DNA from 2 places in the Shewanella sp. Isolate7 genome. Region 2 is predicted to be linked to the other one. Evidence: predicted binding sites of a transcription regulator. Region 2 holds the regulator's gene; the other holds the start of a gene.
What was found. The regulator LexA, encoded in region 2, represses DNA repair genes until DNA is damaged. The targets are predictions, from matches to a motif close to TACTGTATNNNNATACAGTA.
Positions count from the first base shown of each region.

Region 1: a site for LexA is predicted at 4,962-4,981, ahead of L1D47_RS09795 (YebG family protein). Genes of this name have one in related genera too.

Region 1 covers NZ_JAKEVJ010000031.1:14,681-26,288, reverse strand. Annotated here, with positions in the region: gene pepN (aminopeptidase N) at 1-1,111, opposite strand, end outside; gene prc (carboxy terminal-processing peptidase) at 1,184-3,229, opposite strand; gene proQ (RNA chaperone ProQ) at 3,261-3,905, opposite strand; partial or broken gene L1D47_RS09800 (GAF domain-containing protein) at 4,178-4,636, opposite strand; gene L1D47_RS09795 (YebG family protein) at 4,654-4,950, opposite strand; gene L1D47_RS09790 (paraquat-inducible protein A) at 5,195-5,821, shown strand; gene L1D47_RS09785 (paraquat-inducible protein A) at 5,814-6,446, shown strand; gene L1D47_RS09780 (MlaD family protein) at 6,433-9,057, shown strand; gene L1D47_RS09775 (GGDEF domain-containing protein) at 9,214-10,233, shown strand; gene L1D47_RS09770 (class GN sortase) at 10,237-10,911, opposite strand; gene L1D47_RS09765 (marine proteobacterial sortase target protein) at 10,911-11,608, opposite strand, start outside.
Region 2 covers NZ_JAKEVJ010000010.1:10,354-21,961, forward strand. Annotated here, with positions in the region: gene L1D47_RS03720 (GNAT family N-acetyltransferase) at 1-387, opposite strand, end outside; gene cysQ (3'(2'),5'-bisphosphate nucleotidase CysQ) at 380-1,192, opposite strand; gene nudE (ADP compounds hydrolase NudE) at 1,246-1,791, opposite strand; gene yrfG (GMP/IMP nucleotidase) at 1,887-2,561, shown strand; gene lexA (transcriptional repressor LexA) at 2,680-3,297, shown strand; gene L1D47_RS03745 (SulA-like leucine-rich domain-containing protein) at 3,294-3,803, shown strand; gene coxB (cytochrome c oxidase subunit II) at 4,202-5,767, shown strand; gene ctaD (cytochrome c oxidase subunit I) at 5,804-7,387, shown strand; gene L1D47_RS03760 (cytochrome c oxidase assembly protein) at 7,389-7,958, shown strand; gene L1D47_RS03765 (cytochrome c oxidase subunit 3) at 7,955-8,830, shown strand; gene L1D47_RS03770 (DUF2909 family protein) at 8,850-9,068, opposite strand; gene L1D47_RS03775 (SURF1 family protein) at 9,067-9,840, shown strand; gene L1D47_RS03780 (hypothetical protein) at 9,982-10,533, shown strand; gene L1D47_RS03785 (COX15/CtaA family protein) at 10,533-11,516, shown strand; gene cyoE (heme o synthase) at 11,529-11,608, shown strand, end outside.

The DNA.
Region 1 (11,608 bases), on a different contig from region 2:
TCATCTCAATCACAGATTCGGGACGAATCGCGTGGGCCATAGGGCCGCTATCTTCGGCAAACTGCTGGTTCTTTATGACCTTAATGGCGTGGATACGGTTGACCGCCCTTGAGCCCACGTCTGAGCTAAACTCCTGATCGCGAAATACCGTCAGGCCCTCTTTCAGGCTCAACTGGAACCAGTCACGGCAGGTGACACGGTTACCCGTCCAGTTATGGAAATACTCGTGCCCCACTACCGACTCGATGCCGTGGTAATCTTCGTCCGTTGCCGAGTCTTTGTCCGCCAACACATATTTAGTGTTGAACACGTTGAGGCCCTTATTCTCCATGGCGCCCATGTTGAAGAAGTCCACCGCGACTATCATGTAGATATCCAGATCGTATTCGAGATCGAAGCGGCTCTCGTCCCAGGCCATCGACTTCTTCAGCGAAGCCATGGCATGGTGCGCCTTGTGCAGGTTGCCTTTGTCGACGAAGACCTGCAGGGCCACCTCGCGGCCACTCTTGGTGGTAAAGCTATCGTCGAGCAGATCGAAGTCCCCAGCTACCAAGGCAAACAGGTATGCCGGTTTCGGGAAAGGATCTTCCCAGCAAACAAAGTGACGCCCACCTTCAAGATCGCCACGGTCGACGCGGTTACCGTTACTCAAGAGATAAGGAAACGCCGCCTTGTCGGCTTCGATACGCACCTTGTAGACCGCCAGTACATCGGGGCGATCCAGGAAATAGGTGATGCGTCTGAAACCCTCTGCCTCACACTGAGTACAATAGGCGCCATCAGACATGTATAAACCTTCTAACGCCTGGTTAGCCTGGGGATCCAGCTTAGTCACTATGGTCAGTTCGAAGTCAGCTAAGTCGGTTTCTATGCTTAACTGGCCATCGGTGACGCGATAATCATAAGTCTTACCATTAAGCAGTAGCTGGTTCACGCTCAGCCCTTCACCATCAAGCTCTAACGTCTGGGCGGCGTCGTTTAAACGCTTCACCTGACTCACCGCGGTGACCTGAGTATTGGCACCATCGAGCACGAAAGAGAGATCCACATGAGAAATCGTGAAATCTGGTGCGCGATAGTCTTTTAAATATTTGGCCTTAACCTGTGCCATTTAGATTCCCTCATCTGAAAAGATTATAAAAAAACGCGCCAATAGCGCGTTTTTAAAAAATTTGGCTCAATATTATTTCGCCTGGTTTTTAGCCACTCTTTCCATATCCACTAAATCCAGAGTGATATAGACTGTCTCGTCGAGAAATGCGTCCGGTGCCTTCACATCTTCTTCGGCATCATCCAGAGACTTAAGTGCCTCTAGCCCTGCCACCGCACGGCGCTCGTTGAGGCGAACAAGTTGTTTCTCATCGTTCGCTTCGCGCTCGGCCACGCGCTCTTTCTCTACCAGAGAGACGCTGGTTTCTTTGTGGCTCTTCTTAAACTCGGCAATATCTTGATCGATATAGCCAAATTCAACATCTTTCTTGATACGTTGCTGGTGACGCGAATCGAGGTTGGTCACTAGCTCGGGGGTGATATCCCCAAGCGTACCGTATTGAGCCACAGGCACCTTATCCCAAGGCAAGGCGTTGGCTTCCTCGGCTTCACCGTATTCACCCGGCTCGAGTGCACTCGGGAACGGAATATCCGGTGTCACACCTTTGAGCTGAGTGCTACCGCCGTTGATACGATAAAACTTGGCGATGGTGTACTGCACATGGCCGATAGGCTTGTCATACATATCATAGATGCGACCCAGGCTCTTATGCTGCTGCACTGTGCCCTTACCAAAGGTCGACTCACCCACGATAAGCGCGCGATCATAGTCTTGCAACGCGGCGGCGAAGATCTCTGACGCCGAGGCGCTGTAACGGTCTACCATCACGGTCAACGGACCGGAATAGGTCACACGGCCGTCGTTGTCGCGATTTTGCGACACCTTACCGTTAGCATCACGGATCTGCACCACTGGGCCTTGCTCGATAAACAGGCCTGTTAACAGCGTCGCTTCGGTTAATGCACCGCCGCCATTACCGCGCAGGTCGATAACAACACCTTCAACCTTGGCCTCTTTGAGTTTGACTAACTCTTTGGTGACATCTTGAGACAGATTCATGTAGAAACCTGGGATCTTAATCACCCCGACCTTGCGGCCGGCATAATTACCGGTTTCCGGCTCGATCACCTCAGAGGTCGCGGCGCGATCTTCTAAACGGATCTTGTCACGTACTATGGTCACATCGATTGGTTTGGCAGAAGAGCCGCCCTTCTTAGGCAGGATCTGCAGAATAACCTTACTGCCCTTAGGCCCTTTGATCAGCTCGACCACGTCATCCAGTCGCCAACCAATCACATCGACAATCTCTTTACCTTCCTGGCCGACACCCACGATGCGATCTTCCGGTGACAATTTTTCACTGTTGGCCGCAGGGCCGCCAGCCACCAGGCTCTTGATCACTGTGTAATCGTCATCCATCTGCAACACGGCGCCTATGCCTTCGAGGCTCAGGTTCATCTCCATCTGGAAACGTTCGGCGTTGCGTGGCGACAGGTAACTGGTGTGCGGCTCGACGCTGCGAGAGAAGGCGTTCATCACACCTTGGAAGACATCTTCACTCTTGGTCTGGCTAAGACGCTTGATAGCATTGTTATAGCGCTTCTCGAGCACCTTAACGATCTCATCCCAGTTTTTACTGGTCAGCTTAAGGTTTAAGGCATCGTACTTGACGCGTTGACGCCACAACTCATTAAGCTCGGCCTCATCTTTAGGCCATGCAGCATCCTCTCTATCATACTGATAGCTGTCACCTGGGGCGTTGAAGTCCATCTCCTTATCAAGCAAAGATAATGCGTAGGCAAAACGGTCATAACGGCGCTGTTGCACTATGTCGAACATCTTATAGGCGGCGGTGAGATCGCCGCTTTTCAGCATGTCGTCAAATTGAGTGGCGTAAGGCTTGAAACTGTCGATATCACTCTGAAGTAAAACATTACGGCGGTAATCGAGCTGCTTAAGATAACGCTCAAACACCTGCTCGGAGAAGGCATCGTCCAGATCGAATCTATGGTAATGAGAGCGAGTATACTTATCAGTTACTCGCTTGCTCGCTACTTTATGTTGCGGCTCTTGCGTTAGAGAGGGCAACTCGCTAGATGGAATACTGGGCGTCAGTGCCCATGCCGAGAATCCTACAAAGATGCTGGCAATGGATGCTGCCAGAGTGAGTTTTCGCATCAACAAGTTACTCCTTTTAAACGATGAACAGTTATAACAGGATATGCTCTACCGGGACTTTTACCGTCAATCCTGAATCTAACTGTACTTGAACATCTTCTTTCTTGATGTCCAGGACAACACCTGCAACAGGTGATTTACCTAGTTTGACACTCACACGTTGATTTGGTTTCAACTCGGTCAGTGTTGCCGGGGTTAAATCCTTGGCTTCAACCTGTGGCTTAGCCGCTTTAGGCGCTGGTTTGCTGCTGCGCTTAGGCTGTGGCTTCTTGAAGGCTTTCTTCTCAGACTTAGGACCAGGCTTCTCAGCCTTTTCTGCCGCCACTTTCGCTGCACGCTTTGCCTTAGCCTTCTCTTGACTCTCCTTCAGTGTAGCCTGTGCATGGTCAATATGCTCTTGCTCAAGCTCGCCACACTCATTGCCGTCGAGATCGACACGCTGTGCCCCAGCCTTAACCCCTTTCAGGTAACGCCAGCTACTGGTGTAACGGCGTAAGGCGATTCTTAATTGCGTTTTACTGACTTTAGAATCATCAGCTAACCTTTCAGCCAAGTCTTGAAACAATCCTATTTTTAGAGGCTTAGTTTCACCTTCAGCGATAAAGCATAAAGGAAATGTTTCATATAAATACGCAAGAATTGCGTTGGTGTCGGTCAACTTTTCTGTTGATTCCATCATTACTTCCACAGTTTAAAAGGGACTATCACCTCGCCGGGTTAACGTCGGCACTGGCGTGTCGTTCATATTGGTTAGACATCGGGTCGCTTATATGCCACTAGGCGGCGACCACGCAATCCAACATACCTTATCAATTACAGTCAATAAACGCCATGTATTCATTTCAACTAATGAAAATTCTCACGGCGTGTTTTTGAATTCATCAAGCGGCCTATTATAAGGGCGCGCCAGACGAAAGCGACCATCAATTGTGCAAAATTGGTTGTAGTTTAAGCAAATAAAGCCTTTTCCAGACTTTTTACGCAGGACTCTAGCCCCAATTGATCCGCCTCGTCGAAACGAGAGAAGGAGGGGCTATCGATATCGAGCACGCCGATCACCTGACCGTCACGGCGCAGTGGGATCACAATTTCCGAGTTACTGGCGGCATCACAGGCGATGTGGCCATCGAACGCATGGACATCTTCGATGCGCTAAGTGGTATCACTCTGGGCCGCCGTGCCACATACCCCCTTCCCCATCGGAATACGGGTACAAGCCACTTTGCCTTGGAAGGGGCCCAGCACCAGCTGATCACCTTGCAGCAGATAGAAGCCGACCCAGTTAATATCATCCAGATGCTCGTTGAGCAGCGCCGAGAAGTTTGCCATCGCCGCGACGAGGTTATCTTCGCCGCTAAACAGGGCTTCAACTTGACGGGTAAGCGTCGTGTAACAAGGTGTACTCATACAAATTTCCTAACAATTTATGTTTTCGTTTCAGCTTTCGTTTCTGCTTTCTTGGCGGGTTTCTTTGCCGGTGCAGCCTTAGTTGCGGGGCCGCCTTTCAAGAGTCCCATGAGCTGATCTTTATGTTCTGCCATGTAGAAACAAAGTTGTTCTAATGCATTTTCATCTAAGCCTAAATCAACTTGCTCAATAAAAGGAAGAAGATTATCCGCGATATCGAGCATCTTATCGTAGGCATCCGCCTCCTTCTTAGATGTGAATGTCATCTTCTCCACCCCTTCTCTGACTACGACAAATTTCGTTATAACTGCCATATTCGCCCTCGCACTGTTTTTATATACAGTTGTAGAATCTCATAAATACAACTTCTTATGCAAGTCTCAAACTTTATCTGTTAGAATCTGCGCAACTATTGGCGCCGGATTTAGGCGCCACCTTATTAGGTATTTCAATAGATTGACTATAGTAATATCTTATAGGCAATAGATTACTGGTCTATATCAAGAAATTCTCACTATTGATATAGCCTTAGATGACAGGAAGCGCCCCAGAACAGATATGAAAACAGAGGTGTTAGATAAGAGTATCGTTCTTTGCCGTGCTTGCGATCTGGTCGTGAGAAAACGCGCCTTGCCAACTGGGGGGCGGGCTCTCTGCCCACGCTGCCATACCAATCTCTATGATACCCCCTACTGCTCCGTCAATGGCATGTTAGCCCTGTGTATCACTGCGCTGGTGCTCTATTTCCCCGCCAACTTTTTTCCTGTGCTTGAGATGCATTTTCTCGGCAGCATTCGCACCACCACCATAGCCGGAGGCGCCATGGCCGTGGCCGCTCAGGGCTATTGGGTCGTGGGCATTGCCGTATTGGTGGCGGCGGTGATCGCCCCTGGCCTGCTTATCCTATCGATACTCACCCAGGTGCTGATCGTCAAATACCGACTCAAGATCCCTTTCTTTCGCAATATCTATAAGAAGCTGCTGAAGCAGCACAGTTTATTGGCGCAACTCTCCATGCTTGAGATCTACATGATCAGCATCTTCGTCTCGGTATTTCAGCTCTCAGATTACACCGACCTCTATTTCGGAGTAGGCACCTTCTGTTTCACCATGTTGTTTATCATGGTGATCTTCATGCAGCGGGAATATGACATAGAACATATGTGGAGCGTGCTGGATGAGTAAGCACAGCAGGCCTCCCCAGGGCGAATCATTGGGGCTGACCAACTGCCCTACCTGTAAGTTTCTGTGCCATCTCGATCAGGGCAGCTGTCCACGCTGCGGACAGGCGGTGCAGAGCCGGGATCGCACCAGTGTGCAGAAGAGCTGGGCGCTGCTGATCACCGCCGCCATCTTGCTGTTTCCGGCGAACCTCTACCCCATCACCATCATGACCAGTCAGGGGCAGGTACGCCAGGACACCATCTTCAGCGGCATCAACCACCTGGTGCACCTAGACCTTTTACCTATTGCCATTATTCTGTTTACCGCCAGTATCTTAGTGCCCATGTTGAAAATTTTTGGCCTGGCACTTTACCTGACGGCGATCAGCTATCGCCTGCCGATCTCGAAAAAAACGCTCATGGCAGGCTTTCATATCATCGAATGGATAGGTCGCTGGTCCATGCTGGATCTGTTTGTGATCTCCATTACCGCGGCGCTCATTAACATGGGACAGATTTGGGATGCCAAGCCGGCGCCGGCGGCCACCGCCTTCGCCTTGGTGATTCTGCTAACACAGCTGGCCGCAAAAGTATTAGACACGCGTTTACTCTGGGACCGATTGGAATCGAAAGATGACACAAATTGAAACACCAAAAGTCGTTAAGAAAAAACTCTTCTCTCCCATCTGGCTACTTCCTCTGATCGCTCTGGCCCTGGGAGCTTGGCTCGGGATCAAGAGCATTCGCGAGTCTGGCGTCGAGGTGCGCATCCATTTTCCCAGCGCCACGGGGATAGACGTGGGTAAGACGCTGGTCAGATACCAGGGCTTAACCGTGGGTAAGGTGGTTGATATCAGTATCGACGATCAACTCCAGGGCGTTTATGTGGATCTGCTGATGGATTACCGCTCGACCCCGTTCCTGCGTGATGAGACCAAGTTCTGGCTGGTGACCCCTAAGGCATCGATCACGGGTGTAGAAGGGCTAGACGCCCTCTTCTCGGGTAACTATATCGCCATCCAGCCAGGCGAAGGCGATTACAAGAACGAGTTTACCGCCGAAGATCAGGCCCCGCCGGTGGCGCCGGGCTCAGATGGTTTAATGATCGAACTCACCAGCCCTTCCCTCGGCTCTTTGGATGTGGGCTCACAGGTGTTTTACCGTCAGATCCCGGTCGGCAAAATAGTCAGCTATCGCTTGGTGAACGACGACAGCATCCTCTTTAACGCATACATAGAGAAGAAGTATGCCCACCTGGTAAAACAGGACTCACGCTTCTGGAATGTCTCCGGGCTGGCGCTGGACGCGTCACTATCTGGCATCAAGGTCAAGACTGAGAGCCTCTCGGCCATCCTCGCCGGTGGCGTCAGCTTCTCTTCACAAAGTAGCAGCGAGCAGGCGAACGTCAATCAGACCTTCACCATCTTCGAGGATAAAGAGCATGCCCTGGGCGGCATTAGCTTCAGCCTCACGGCCAATGACGCAGATAACCTAAGCACAGGCGCCGACATCGTCTATCGCGGCATCACCATAGGCCAGATCACCCATACCCAGCTGACCGAGTCGGGCGTGACCTTCGAAGCAAATATCGCCACCCAATATGCCGAGCTTCTCGGCACAGACAGTCAATTCTGGCTCGAAGGCGCCGATCTATCGCTTAGCGGCATCAAACATGCCAGCCGACTGGTTACCGGGAATGTGGTAGCCTTCATGCCCGGCAGCGGCGAACATCAGGCCAGCTACCCACTGCTGACCAAGGCCCCGCAGCACACACAGCCGCCGCTGTTGCTCAGCCTTAGCGCCGAGGAAAACCCAGGGATCAGCGCAGGCGCCGAGGTGCGCTACAAACAACTGCCCATAGGTCAGGTCGACGGCGTCGAGTTTAAACCTGACTTTTCCGGCCTGGCCTACCGCATCCAGATCTGGCCCGAATTTGCCAAGCTGATCCATCAGGGGAGCTACTTCGTTGCCGAATCGGCGCTGGCGATCGATGCCTCCCTGGACGGCATCAACGTCAATACCCGGGATCTGTCCACCCTCACCAAAGGCGCCATCAGCCTGATGCAGGGCCGCAGTAAGAAATTAGTCAATCCTAAGAGATCACTGCCGCTGTTTGCCAATGCCAAGCAGGCCGAGGGGTATCTGGCTAAGCAGAATCGCCTCAAGATAGTGCTTACCAGTCCGGATGGTGCCGGTCTCGCCGCCCACTCCCCTATCTACTATAAGAAGATGCAGATCGGTGAGGTGCAAGGAGTCAACTGGCGCGCCAGCAGCGAAGACTTTGCCATCGAACTGGGTATCGACAAGCAGTTTGCCTCGCTGGTTAAGCCAAGCACCATCTTCTGGCGTAACAGTGCCCTGAGCGTCGATGCCAGCCTAAATGGCGTCAAGCTGGATGTGGCGCCGCTAGAGGGCGCATTAAAGGGCAGCGTATCCCTTGGGCTACTGGACAAAGACGATATCGGGAACCAGAGCCACCTCTATGGCTCAGAGACCTTGGCCCGCGCTAAGGCAACCCCCATCAGCATAGTGTTCGATGCCAGCACACGCCTGAGTGCCCACGCGCCGATCCGCTATCAGGGCCATCAGATAGGGCAAGTCGAGAGGGTTAAACTATCCCAAGACTTGCACAGTGTCAGCGTCGACGCCTACCTCTATGGCGACTACGCAGCGCCTTTCCTGGCCGACGATGCCCAATACTTTATCGTCGACGCCAATATCTCCCTCTCAGGCATCACGGCCGCCGAGACCCTAATTACCGGCCCCTACGTGTTCGTGCTACCGGGTGAGAGTGGCAACACAGTGCATGACTTTATGGGCAGCGTCGAGTCCCCGGCATTACTCGCCCAAGACGCACTCACCTTCACTCTGGTGGATGACAACCTGGGCTCGGTTAAGATAGGCACCCCTATCATCTTCCGCGGTATCAAGATAGGCGAAGTCAAGCAGGTACAACTATCCGCCACTGGCACCCAGGTCGAGATGACAGCCCAGGTGGCAAGCGGGTATCGTCACTTGATCAATCAGAGCAGTCAGTTCTGGGCTCTGTCGGGAATCAAGGTCGATCTCGGCCTCTTCTCCGGCGCACAGATCGAAACCGGCTCACTGGAGACCATCATCGCCGGTGGTATTGGCGTGGCCACACAATCGGCGACCACAGAGCAAAATCGCATCGGTCAGCATCAGATCTTTAGCCTGCAGCCCAAAGTGGATCCCGATTGGTTAAAATGGGCGCCAAATCAACAAAGTCTGCATTAAGGCTCACGAGTATAGAAAGGCAGGGAGTCGACTTGGTAGCTATGCTTTACATAGCCACCCTTTAAGAAAACGACCTGCCAACTTGCGCCCTAAGGCTTGTTTTGCAGCGCCGAAACCTGTATGGCGCCGCCGAGATCACCTTATCCTGGAGTCGAAATGAGCAAAGATTTGCTACGCGAAGCCGCTATCAACCTTAAGAAAGCGGTCCCCTTGATGCTCAAGCATCAGATCCCGACGACCCCCACCAACTATGCCCTGTGGTATGCCTACGTCGGCCAGCAAAACCCCGAACTCATCACCAAGATGGATAAGATAGTCAATGAACACAACACCTGCCCGCCGGTCACTGCCGAGCTGCTCTACCGAGAGCATATTGCCGATCCCAGCGAGGTTAACGTGCTCAACATGCGCCAGAATCTGGAGGCCATGACCATAGAGCTGTCACAGTCGATCAAGGATACCAACCAAGACGCCACCGCGTTTCAGCAGAAGGTCGACAGCAACTTCAATCGTCTCAATCGCATCGAGGAAGAAGGCCTGAGCCTGGAGAAGGTATTGGGGCTGGTACGGGATCTGGTGAAAGAATCCGATGATATACGCCAAAGTACAGAGTATTTTACCGGTCGCCTAGACAAGGCCCAGGAAGAGATCGCCGCCCTGAGAGAAGCTCTGAAACAATCGGAACAAGACGTTTACCATGACGCCCTCACAGGCGCGCTCAACCGCCGCGCCTTCGATCAGGATCTTAAGGGCGTACTGGCTCAGAGCCCTGAAGGCACCTGCCTGATCTTGGCCGATGTGGACCATTTCAAGAGTTTCAACGACACCTATGGCCACCATCTCGGCGACAAGGTGTTACAAGCGGTGGCCAAGCGCTTAGGTGAATCCTGCCGTGACGGGGTCAAATTATATCGCTATGGCGGCGAAGAATTTGCCCTCATAGTGCCTAACAGCCATCAACGCAAGGCCCGCCATCTGGCCGATGCCATGCGCCGAGCCCTGGAGAAGATCTCCCTCAAGGACAGACGCAAGAATCAGACAATCGATAAGATTAGCGCCTCTTTCGGGGTCAGCGAATGGCAGCCAAATGACACCTTCGAATCGCTTATCGAGCGCACTGATAGTTTCCTCTATGACGCCAAAAAACTGGGCCGAAATCGGGTAATGCCCCTCTAGTGCCTACGATTGGAGTCGACCCGATGACTGGGTTGGCTCTGATGATGCGGGTAAACGCGTCGCCAGCGCCTCCTCCCCCGCCATAGGCTCGGCAATCACCACGAAACGCTGGCGGCTCTGCCCGCCTAAGCTATCGAAGGGGTAGCAGGTCACTAAGGTTAGGCGCAGGGCATCTTCCTGAGCCAGCAGCGCCGTATCTTGCTCATCCACCACCTGAGTCCCCAGCACGCGATAATTCACTACCTGCGCCGAGGCATCCTGCAGGGTGATCACCTGCCCCGGGTAGATCCCCTCGAGCCTGGCGAAATGGGTATCCCTGTGACCGGCAATGACCGTATTGCCCCAGTGATTGATCTGATTATCCGCCAGGATCGCGGCAGGCCCGAAGGCCAGATTGCGCCCCGAGGCGCCTGCCAACACGTAGAGGGGCGCACCACGGCGCCGCCCCTGCTCGTCGGCAAAATGCAATTTAGCTATCGGGTAGGTATCGGCCCAGCTCCATGGCTTGTGGGCTTTACGATCCGCTAGGGTTCTATCCCATGCCCGCTCAATCAAGAACTGAGCAAAATGTGCCTTGGCTTGCATATAACCTCCTTTAAAGATCAGTGTCATGGCCGCCATCAGTGCGGTCAACAGCAGGACATGCCTGAGTCCCAGGCGTCTGCGACGATTCATCATCAGGCCTCCTGGCGTCTGCGCCACAGCCCCTGCAAGCAGGGAAGATAACTCACCCAATAGGCGCCGATAAGCAGCAACATCATGGCCCCCAGCGCCAGATAGAGACGGCTCTCGGTAGCGGTTTGTGGCCACTGAGATTGCACAGGCATAGGCGCGGGTTTAAACAGCTCCAAGGCGTCCATCGCTTCGGGGCGTGAAGGGGTTTTATCCACCGCCACCAGGCTGGTGTAGGGGCTGACCAGGTGATAATCCATCGCCAGTCGGGTGACACGCTCTTTTATTGCGGCTTGGTTCTGCACATTTTTGCTCAGTTGCAGGCTGGCAATTTGATTGCGCGCCCAGATAAGATCGATTCCCCTTGGCTTCTCGCCCCCCACCAAGGCCAAGCGACGCTGCCAGTGCTTGCCATCGAGATCGCCCGAGATGATCAGGGCATCGCTTCGGGCTCGCTCCGCAGGGGTTAGCCTCATCGCTACCATGATGGGCTCATGGGCATAGAGATCGCCAATCTGTACCGGCCAGTAGTCGGGAATAGAGCCATCATCCAGGGTCAGTGTCACATCGCTTATTTGAGGCGATTCAATTTTTTCCAGCAGTTCGCCTATCTTGGCGTCCACCTCACTGATCTTGCCCACATAGGTATAGGTGCCACGTCCCGCCCTGGCGGCACGCTCCATGAAGTAGCCATTCGGCGCCG
Region 2 (11,608 bases):
AACAAAGCCTAACCTGGCATAGAGGTACCTGGCAGGATTATCCGGCGCCACGGTGAGCTTCACCTGTGTCACGCTAGCGGGTAGCGCGCTTAAGGACTCTACAATCAAACGCCTGCCTATGCCTCGCCCCTGAGCAGCACTATCGACGGCGACCGAGAGGATCCAGGCACTGTCTACCCGTTCGCTCCTGGCCAGCAGTATGTAGCCCAGTAGACATTCGTTTTCGTCACAAGCGACTCGCAGGCCGCTTGGCCAGCAGTCGAAACTCTGGCGAAAGAAGAAGTCTGGATAGGCATGAGCACCAAATAGTCCCTGCTCCAGACGATAGAGCGCCTGCAGCTGGTGCTTACCAGCCGCCTTGATAGAAATATGAGGGAGATTATTCACGGGTTAACAGCTCGTCCCATGGCAGGTGGGTCGATCCCACGACGATAAAGTTGGGATTCTCCAAGGATTCACGCTCGTTATAACTCAGTGGCTGTAGCTCGAGATCCATCACCTGGCCGCCTGCCTCTTCGATAATGATCTGCGCCGCGCCCGTATCCCACTCACCCGTAGGACCGATACGCACATAACAGTCGGCGCGGCCTTCCGCCACCAGACAGCTCTTAAGCGCCGCACCGCCCAGCACCACTAGCTCGCAGTGTTTGGGATGATTGAAAAGCTTCAATACTGACTGGGGATCCTGACGACGACTCACCGCCAGGCGCAAACAAGGCTCATCGTCTGTGGTGAGCTGTTTGCTGGCGATACGCACCTCGCCCTTGCTGCTGCGCTTATAGGCGCCCAGCCCCGCAATGGCGTAATAGACCACGCCCGTCATAGGCACATAAACCACGCCCATGATAGGGCGATTGTGCTCGACTAGGGCGATGATCACCGAGAAGTCACCGCTACCGGCAATAAACTCGCCTGTGCCATCTAGGGGGTCGACTAACCAGTAGCGCTGCCAGTCGGCGCGCTCGACGTAGGGGATATCGGCATCTTCTTCGGATAAAACCGGGATCTCAGGGGTGAGACTGTTAAGCTGGGAAGCGATGATCTTATGGGCCGCGATATCGGCAGAGGTCACCGGGGTATTGTCGGATTTCACCTCTTTGTCAAAACTGCCCTCGAGGTAGATCCCTTTAATGGCTTCTCCCGCCTCGATGGCAATCGAAATCGCCTGCTCAACATACTCTTCTGGCTTCATCACAACTCCAACAGCCTACATCTGGCAATGCCTAATATGATAATTCGGATTAACTACTTTAGTTTTAGATGTTTCTGTGCCAAAAACAAGGCGCTAACGCTTCGAGATTCGGAAAAGTCATCTTCTAATAACAACTCAGACCACTGGCTCAATGGCCAGCGCACCAGCTCTATGGGTTCGGGCTCGTCACCCTGCAATCGGCTCTCGTACAGATCCTCGGCAACGAAGATCTGCATCTTGCTGGCAAAGTAGCCCGGCGCTAGGCTCAGCTCCATCAGATGGGTCAACTTACGGGCACCAAAGCCGATCTCCTCCTGCAGCTCTCGGTTGGCCGCCTGGGCATGGGTCTCGCCTGGATCCACCAAGCCTTTGGGAAAGCCCAGCTCGTAACTATGGGTGCCTGCCGCATATTCGCGTCCCAGCAGGAGTTCCTCGCCATGCACAGGCACCACCATCACGGCGCCGCGGGTATTACCCTTCATGCGCTCATATTGACGCTCAACCTGATTCGAAAATTTTAAATGCACCTGCTCTATCTGAAACAGACGGCTCTGGGCAACAACTTCGGCATGTAGGATCTGCGGCTTTTTGTCCGACATTGAACTTCCTGAAAAATGGCGTTTGCTTAACCACTCAATCTTACTATGATGGGCCTAATCCACAACTCAAACCAAGGAATTTTTTTACTACCTTTATGTTTCCCTGGAATAAGATAGACACCGTATTGTTAGACATGGACGGTCCCCTGCTGGATCTGCATTTCGACAACCACTTCTGGCTCAGCCTGGTGCCTCAGGCCTTGTGTCAGCAGCGGCAAATTCCACCGACCGAGGCCCAGCAACTGGTAGAAAGCGCCTATGCCAAGGTCTTCGGCACCCTGGAGTGGTATTGCCTCGAATATTGGCAACAGGAGTTGGGCCTGGACATTCTGGCGCTGCATCACACCCTGGTCGACAGGATCCAGCTGCGTCAGGACAGCATGCCCTTTCTCGGCACGCTCGCCAAATACGGCAAGCGGCGCATCTTAGTCACTAACGCCCATCCCCACAGTCTGGCGTTGAAGCTCAAACATACCGAGCTGGCTAACGGGTTAGACGAGATGCTCTCCAGCCACACGACCGGCTATCCCAAGGAGCATCCCGAGTTCTGGCGTCACCTGTTTAATGAGTTTTCCCTGGATCCCAGCCGCTGCCTGTTTATCGACGACAGTGAGCCCATTCTACTGGCGGCCCAAAAAGCCGGCGTAGGCTATCAGCTAGGGATCAAGAACCCCGACAGCCAAAAGCCGCACAAGCAGTTTGCCGACTTCCCGGCCATCGACGATTACCATCATCTACTCGTCTCCCTGGAACAGGCTCAACGAGACTAGCCGCCTGCGCTTTACGCGTTAATCGCTTGATGCGACTGGCAGAAAATCTGGTTAATACTTGCACTGTATAAAATACTGTATATACTGACAGGTACTGTATGGAAAGACAGGATTAATCATGAGACCCTTAACCCCGAGACAAGCCGAGATTTTAGATCTGATTAAACGCAATATTGCCGACACCGGCATGCCGCCTACCCGTGCGGAAATTGCGCGTCGCTTAGGCTTTAAGAGTGCCAATGCTGCCGAGGAACACCTCAAGGCGCTGGCCAAGAAAGGTTGCATCGAGATCATGCCCGGCACCTCACGCGGCATTAAGCTGACCCAAGAGGAAGAGCCTGAAGATCTCGGTCTGCCTCTCATTGGCCAAGTCGCCGCCGGTGAGCCAATCCTGGCTCAGGAGCATGTGGAGCAACACTATCAGGTTGACCCAAGCATGTTCCGCCCCAGCGCCGACTTCCTGCTGAGGGTCAAGGGGGACAGTATGAAGGATATCGGCATTCTCGAAGGCGATCTGCTGGCGGTACATAAGGTCGAACAGGCCAGAAACGGTCAGATCATCGTTGCCCGTGTGGAAGACGATGTCACGGTTAAGCGTTTCGAGAAGCGTGGCAGCACTGTGTTCCTTCATGCAGAAAACGAAGAATATTCCCCTATCGTCGTCGATCTCACCACTCAGAGCCTGAGTATAGAAGGCCTGGCCGTTGGCGTTATTCGAAATGGAGACTGGCAATGAACAACCTCATGGGCATGGCGCCACGCCATCCAGGGCTGTGGGTCGATCTCGACAGCTCGCTTAAGCGCGGCGATAGAAACACTATCTCGACGACGGCAAGTTCGACTCAGGGCAAACAGGAACTTCAGGCTCTCACTCCTGAACTGGCCAGACTCAGTCAGCAGGGGCAGTGGGTGGTGCTGATCAGCCCACCAAACATAGGCTACAAACAGATGCTGGCCGACGGCGGTGTTCGCATGGATCGTATATTACTTGTGCACACCAAGGATGAGGTCGAAACTCTGTGGGCGATGGAAAAAGCCCTCACAAGTGGTACATCCAGTGCGGTGATCTGCTGGGCGCAAACCTTGGATGCCCGTGATAGTCGTCGGCTACAGATCGTCGCCAAGAATACCCGCGCGTTAGGAGTAGTGATCGAAGATGCGAACGGTCACTTACCTGCCAGCCCGTTTTCCCAAGAGGATCGCAGCGATCAGCCCTCGAATCTGTTTAGCTCGCTACACTGATCATCCTCGCACTACCTTTCCATACAGACGCCCCGCAAGGGGCGTTTTTGTGTCTGTTTTGTTTAGCAAAATAAAATAAAAGTGATCTTGATCAATATTTAAACAGCCATTAAGTTAGTAATAGATATCAACGATTATTTGTTATATCGCACAATTTGGTTGTCGGCTTGAGCGGCGAAAATAATCCTGTAACACCTCGCCCACGGAAGCTGAAATTGGTCTGATATATTCAGCCGTAAGTGCAAGCGTGGTCACCACCAACAGAACAAGAGTTTCACCACCGACGCACTTTGAAGTCATCGTTGCTTTTTTGGGAACTGAAGAGTTTGCATAGAGCCGAGACATACTGTGTGGCTCTTCTTTGTAGTTGCCTTCGCAATTGACAGAGGAGAAGTCTAGTGAAGCAAGTGTTGTGTTGTTTGCTGGCGTTGCTATTTACGCCCACCATACTCGCAGCAGATATGCCCCTGAATATGACATCAGGGGTCACAGAGATCAGTAATAAGGTGTTTAGCCTGCATATGACGATTCTCTATATCTGTTGCGCCATAGGCCTGGTCGTCTTTGGCGTGATGATCTACTCCATCATCAACCATAGGCGTTCTAAGGGTGCCGTCGCGGCAAACTTTCATGAGAGCACTAAGGTAGAAATCGCCTGGACGATCGTACCTTTTGTCATCTTGATCCTTATGGCCATCCCAGCCACCAAGACACTGATCGCCATGGAAGATCCCAGCAATGCCGATCTCACCATTAAGATCACAGGCTCCCAATGGAAATGGCACTACAGCTACTTCGATCAAGACATTAGCTACTACAGCCTGCTCGCCACTCCCAGAGAACAGATAGAGGGCAAGGAGGACAAAGGCGAACACTACCTGCTGGAAGTCGACAAGCCGCTGGTGCTACCGGTCAATCGTAAGATCCGTTTCCTGATGACCTCAGAAGATGTGATCCACTCCTGGTGGGTCCCCGCCTTCGCGGTAAAGAAAGATGCAAACCCAGGCTTTATCAACGAAGCCTGGACCCGTATCGACAAGCCCGGCATCTATCGGGGGCAATGCGCCGAGCTCTGCGGCAAAGACCATGGTTTCATGCCCATCGTGGTGCAGGTACTCTCGGAAGCCGATTTCGATAACTGGATTGTAGAACAGGAGGCCAAGGCCAATGCGGCCGCCGCCGAGGCTCAGGCCGCCCTGTCTAAGACCCTGTCGAAAGATGAGCTGATGGCCCAGGGTGAGCAGGTCTATATGGCCCGCTGCGCCGCCTGCCACCAGCCAAATGGCGCCGGCCTGCCGGGTGTATTCCCCTCGCTCATCGGCAGCCCAATCATCAAAGGCCCTGTCGCCGATCACCTCTCTGTGGTGCTACACGGTCGATCTGGCACGGCGATGCAGGCCTTCGCGCAGCAGTTGACCGCCACAGAAATTGCCGCCGTGGTGACCTACGAGCGTAATGCCTGGGGCAACGACAGCGGCGATATGGTTCAGGCAGCCGACGTTAACCAGGCAAGCTCAGGTGCGCCAAGCGGCACAGATGCCGGTACAAATGCCGAGACGGCTCAACCGACACCTCCACCAGCAGCCACAACGACCGAGTCAACCGAGCCGGCCTCCTCTAATGATGACGCTAAAGCAGTGGTTTTAGACGACCTCAGCATGGATGAGCTGATGGCTAAGGGCGAGCAGGTTTACCTCGGCCACTGCGCCGCCTGCCACCAGGCCACAGGCATGGGTCTGCCGGGCGCCTTCCCGGCACTCAAGGGCAGTGCCATCGCCACAGGGCCCGTTGATAACCACATCGACATAGTGCTTCACGGCAAGCCGGGTACCGCCATGCAGGCCTTTGCCAGCCAGTTAACGCCTCAGGAACTCGCTGCGGTGATCACCTTTGAGCGCAACGCCTGGGGTAATAACACAGGCGATATGGTTCAGGCAACAGACGTCAATCAAGCAGGTCAATAGGGAGGCATTATGAATGCAATAACGCGTGAAGCAGATATGGATGCCACTCATATTGGCGAACATTCGACCCACCATGAGGAGCATCCCACGGGAATAAAACGTTGGCTGTTTACCACCAACCATAAAGATATCGGTACCCTCTACCTCTGGTTTAGTTTCATCATGTTCTTAACCGGCGGCGCCATGGCCATGGTGATCCGTGCCGAGCTATTCCAACCGGGTCTGCAACTGGTGGAGCCTAACTTCTTCAACCAGATGACCACGGTACATGGTCTGATCATGGTATTTGGCGCCGTGATGCCAGCCTTTACCGGCCTGGCTAACTGGCTGATCCCTATGATGATAGGGGCGCCAGACATGGCCCTACCCCGCATGAACAACTGGAGCTTCTGGATCTTGCCCTTCGCCTTTGCGATCCTGATTAGCTCGCTGTTCATGGAAGGTGGCGGCCCTAATTTTGGCTGGACCTTCTATGCCCCGCTGTCGACGGCCTATAGCCCGGACAGTACGGCCTTGTTTGTCTTCTCGGTACACATCATGGGGATCAGCTCCATCATGGGCGCCATCAATGTGATCGTCACCATAGTCAACATGCGCGCCCCCGGCATGACTTGGATGAAGCTGCCACTGTTTGTCTGGACCTGGCTGATCACCGCCTTCCTGCTGATCGCCGTGATGCCAGTGCTCGCCGGTGTGGTCACCATGGTACTGACAGACAAGTTCTTCGGCACCAGCTTCTTCGATGCCGCCGGCGGTGGTGATCCTGTGATGTTCCAGCATATCTTCTGGTTCTTCGGCCACCCCGAGGTCTATATCATGATCTTGCCATCCTTCGGCATCATCTCGGCCATAGTACCCGCCTTCAGCCGCAAGAAACTGTTTGGCTACTCCTCCATGGTATACGCCACCGCCAGCATCGCGATCCTCTCGTTCCTGGTCTGGGCGCACCACATGTTTACCACAGGGATGCCTGTGTTCGCCGAGCTCTTCTTCATGTACTGCACCATGCTGATCGCCGTACCGACCGGGGTGAAGGTATTCAACTGGGTCGCCACCATCTGGCGCGGCTCACTTACCTTCGAGACCCCCATGCTGTTCTCGCTGGCCTTCATCATCCTCTTCACCATAGGCGGCTTCTCCGGGCTGATGCTGGCCATCACGCCGGTGGATTTCCAGTACCACGATACCTACTTCGTCGTGGCTCACTTCCACTATGTACTGGTGTCGGGCGCCATCTTCTCCATCATGGCGGCGGCTTATTACTGGCTGCCTAAGTGGACGGGACACATGTATAGCGAGAAGCTCGGCAAGCTGCATTTCTGGTGCTCCGTCATCTCGGTGAACGTGCTCTTCTTCCCCATGCACTTCCTGGGGCTGGCAGGCATGCCGAGACGTATTCCGGACTACTCGATTCAGTTTGCCGATGTTAACCAAATTGTCTCTATCGGCGGCTTCGCCTTCGGCCTGTCGCAACTGATCTTCCTGGTGGTGGTGATCAAGTGCATTCGCGGCGGTGAGGCAGCACCCAGCAAGCCGTGGGATGGCGCCGAAGGTCTGGAGTGGACCCTGCCGAGCCCGGCCCCCTACCATTCATTCTCGACACCACCCGAGGTGAAATAGCATGACGGACACTAAGGCGTACTCCAACCGTAAGCTGATCGGCCTATTGCTACTAGGTTGCGTGGGCATGTTTGGCTTCGGATTCGCCTTGGTACCCCTATACGATGTGCTATGTGAAAAATTAGGCATCAATGGTAAGACGCAATCGACCGCCGCCGAATATAAGGCGGTGACCATAGACACCAGCCGTACGGTAACGGTCGAATTTATGGCTCAGACTCAGAAAGATATGCCCTGGGTCTTCGCCCCCGAGATGAAACGTATTCAGGTGCATCCGGGTGAGGTGGTCCGCACTCAGTTTCACGCCAAGAACCTCTCGGCGCAGCAGATTGTCGGACAGGCGATCCCCTCTGTCTCTCCGGGTCAGGGCGCGGCCTACTTCCACAAGACGGAGTGCTTCTGCTTTAACCAGCAAAGACTCGAAGCCAATGCCGATGCGCAATTACCCTTGATCTTCTACGTCGATACCGAGCTGCCCGAGCAGATCTCGACACTGACCCTCTCTTATACGCTATACAACATCACCGACAAGGGGTACGTAGGTGATGTTGAGCAAGGAGCTGCGAAATGACAAGCAAACATGAACATTACTATGTCCCCGCCCAGAGTGCCTGGCCCATCATAGGTGCCTTCGGCCTCTTCCTGATCGCCTATGGCGCCGGCAGTTATGTACAGCAGTTACAGACGGAACAAACCAGTGGTGGCTATATCCTCACCGCAGGCATCGCCGTTATCCTCTACATGGTCTTCGGCTGGTTTAGGACCGTGATCGGCGAGTCCATGTCTGGCCTCTATTCCAAACAGATGGACCGCTCCTTCAGGCAGGGCATGAGCTGGTTTATCTTCTCCGAGGTGATGTTCTTTGCCGCCTTCTTCGGTGCCCTGCTCTATGCCCGCACCATTGCCGTGCCTTGGCTCGGCGGCGCCTCTAACAATGCCATGACTCACGAGGTACTCTGGCCCAATTTCCAGGCGGTTTGGCCCCTGGTGACCACACCGGACGGCACCAAGACGGAAGCCATGGGATGGACGGGCCTGCCCCTCTACAACACCATCATACTGCTGACCTCGTCGGTCACCCTGCACTTCGCCCACGTGAGCCTGGAGAAGAGTAAACGCACCGCGCTCACCCTCTGGCTGGGGATCACTATACTCTTAGGTCTCGCCTTCCTCTTCCTCCAGGCGAAAGAGTATGCCCACGCCTATCAGGAGATGGGGCTGACCCTCTCCTCCGGCGTCTATGGCAATACCTTCTTCCTGCTCACTGGATTTCACGGCATGCACGTGACCCTGGGAACCATCTTCCTGTTCGTGCTCTTCTTGCGGGTATTAAAGGGGCATTTCACGCCTGATAAGCATTTCGCCTTCCAGGCGGGCAGTTGGTATTGGCACTTTGTGGATGTGGTCTGGCTATGCCTGTTCGTATTCGTCTATGTCCTCTAAGGAGGCTAGTGATCGCCTATTAATAGGGTCTGGGATTTGGGGTGATCACCCCAAGTCCCAGGGCTATCAACAGCAAGAGCACCACCAGCACAGAGAAAAGCACGCGCCGCCCCAGATACTGACTCATGGGCGCCTTACTTTCTCCCTTCACCAAGACAAATAGGGCCCGGCCAAGATTAAAGATAATGAAGACCAACAGCAGTACTAAAACGACTTTAAACAGCAATATTTCGCTCATGAAGGCTCCCACAATTCGCGGCGGCACGATTTTTCTCGTTTTAGTTACTTTGCTGGTATTCACCATCTTGGTCAAGTTGGGGCTGTGGCAGCAAGGCAGAGCCGCCGAGAAGCAGGCACTGCAACAGGCGCTCGAACTCAAGCAGGCCGCCACGCCGCTGGATTATCGGCAACTACTTAGCCTAGCCGAGCACGAATCCCTCACCGGATACCGATTGGAGGTCACCGCGACGCCTATAGACGCCCCCGCCATACTGCTGGATAACCAGGTCTACGAGGGTCGCGTCGGCTATCTGGCCTATCAGGTGATGCGTGTCGAAGCCGATGCGCCTTTACTAATGATCGAACTCGGCTTCATCGACAGTGGCCTAGACAGACAAAAGTTACCCCAAATAACCCGAATAAGTCAGACGGTGACATTAAGCGGGCGTGTCTATCAGAGGGCTAGTAACCCCTTGAGCCGACATCTACTGGCCGAAGTGGGCGCTCCCATGCGAATTCAAAACCTTAACCTGACCGAGCTATCTCAGCAGCTAGGCATGCCGTTGGCCCCCGCCATACTGCAACCCGAGGCGATACCGGGCGGCGCACTGCCACATCCCTGGCAGCCGATCCCCATGAGTGCACAGAAACACCAGGGCTATGCCCTGCAGTGGTTCTCCATGGCGACTGTCTTTCTAATACTCATGACTTACCTTCTGATATTTAAGGGAAAAATAAGAAATCCAGTGAAAACGAATGAGTGTCGTAACTTGTTGCGTAAAGACATCTGACCCTGTAGGTTAATCAATAGGCACCTTGATAAAGACGGTGCCTACCCAGGTAAATGGTCACTTCCTAGCCGTCTCGGGGAGTTGATATTTTTCGGTGTCTGGCGCGTGCTAACCCATAAAATAATCAACCAGAGGATTAAGATGAGATCCCCAAAGAGCCGAGGCGCAAAACCCCTAATTATCTTACTGCTGGTCTTTGTCTTGCCCGTGGCGGTAGCAAAACTGGTGCTGAGTCTGAACCTCTATCATGGCGGCGCCACCAACAAGGGGGAGCTTCTGCCGCCCGACACCAACTATGCCCGCCTGGCCATGACCAATCCCATGCCCAAACACTGGCAGATGATCTACCTGCTTCCGGCACAATGCGATCAGGCCTGTATGAACCGACTCTACATACTGCATCAGAGCCAGATCGCCCTGGGGCGAGACCAGCACAGGGTCAATCCCATTATATTATTGCAAGCTGACAGCGATCTCATGGCGCTGCAGGAGAGTGAGTTCGACTTCACCACGGCCCAGGCCACCGAGGCGGTCAGCCAGATGCTGACCCGGGAGGAGATCATCATAGTGGATCCGCTGGGTTCGCTGGTGATGCGCTACCCCCAGGTTGAAGATGAACAGGCCCAGCTGATGCTCGGCAAAGCGTTGATCGCCGACTTAAGAAAGATGCTTAAACTGTCGAGGGTCGGCTAATGCAGATGACATCGGTACTGAAACTCACCTTAGTCTTTACCCTGTGCGTGATCTTAATGGGGGCCTACACCCGACTCTCGGACGCCGGCCTAGGCTGTCCCGACTGGCCGGGCTGCTACGGCATGATCAAGGTGCCCACCCAGAGCCATGAACTGGCCAAGGCCCAGGACAGCTTTCCCGAACATACGGTAGAACCAGAGAAAGCCTGGCTGGAGATGATCCACAGGTATATTGCCGGCACCTTAGGCCTACTGGTCGCCTTCATCCTCTTCATCAGTTTCAGGCAGCCCGACGCCCCTAAGAAGCTCCCCAGCTTTATCGCCCTATTGATCCTGTTCCAGGCGGCGCTGGGGATGTGGACGGTCACCATGAAACTCATGCCCGTGGTGGTGATGTCGCACCTGATCGGCGGTTTCACCCTGATCTCCCTGCTATGGCTGCTCTACCTCAGAACCAAGCCACTGCGACTACCCGGCGGCGAACCCAGGCTGAGAAAACTCGCCCCCTACGCCCTCTTCTGCCTCGGCTTACTCGTGCTGCAGATCATCCTGGGCGGCTGGACCTCATCTAACTATGCGGCGCTGGCCTGCACCACACTGCCCATCTGCGAAGGGGACTGGGTAAGCAATCTCGACCCACTGCATGCCTTTTACCCCCTACATAAGACGGAAGGCAGCTATGAGTTTGGCATACTCGACTACTCCTCCCGCATGACTATCCATGTGGCGCACAGATTCGGTGCCATCATTACGGCGACAGCCCTGCTTTGGCTGATCTACCGCATGATCAAACTGTCTCACTCTCAGCTACTCAGACGCAGTGCCTGGGTGCTACTAGGCTTGTTGTGCCTACAGATAGCACTTGGCATCAGCAATGTTGTGCTGCACCTCCCCTTGGGAGTTGCCGTATCCCATAACGCGGGCGCCGCACTCTTATTACTCACCCTGGTTTTCATCAACTACGCCCTGTGGCGTAAGGCATAAGGAGGCATCGCCATGGCCAAACCTATGACAATCACCAAGCATGCCGTTACCCCTCTCCCCTGGCGCGCCTATCTGGAGATGACCAAGCCAAG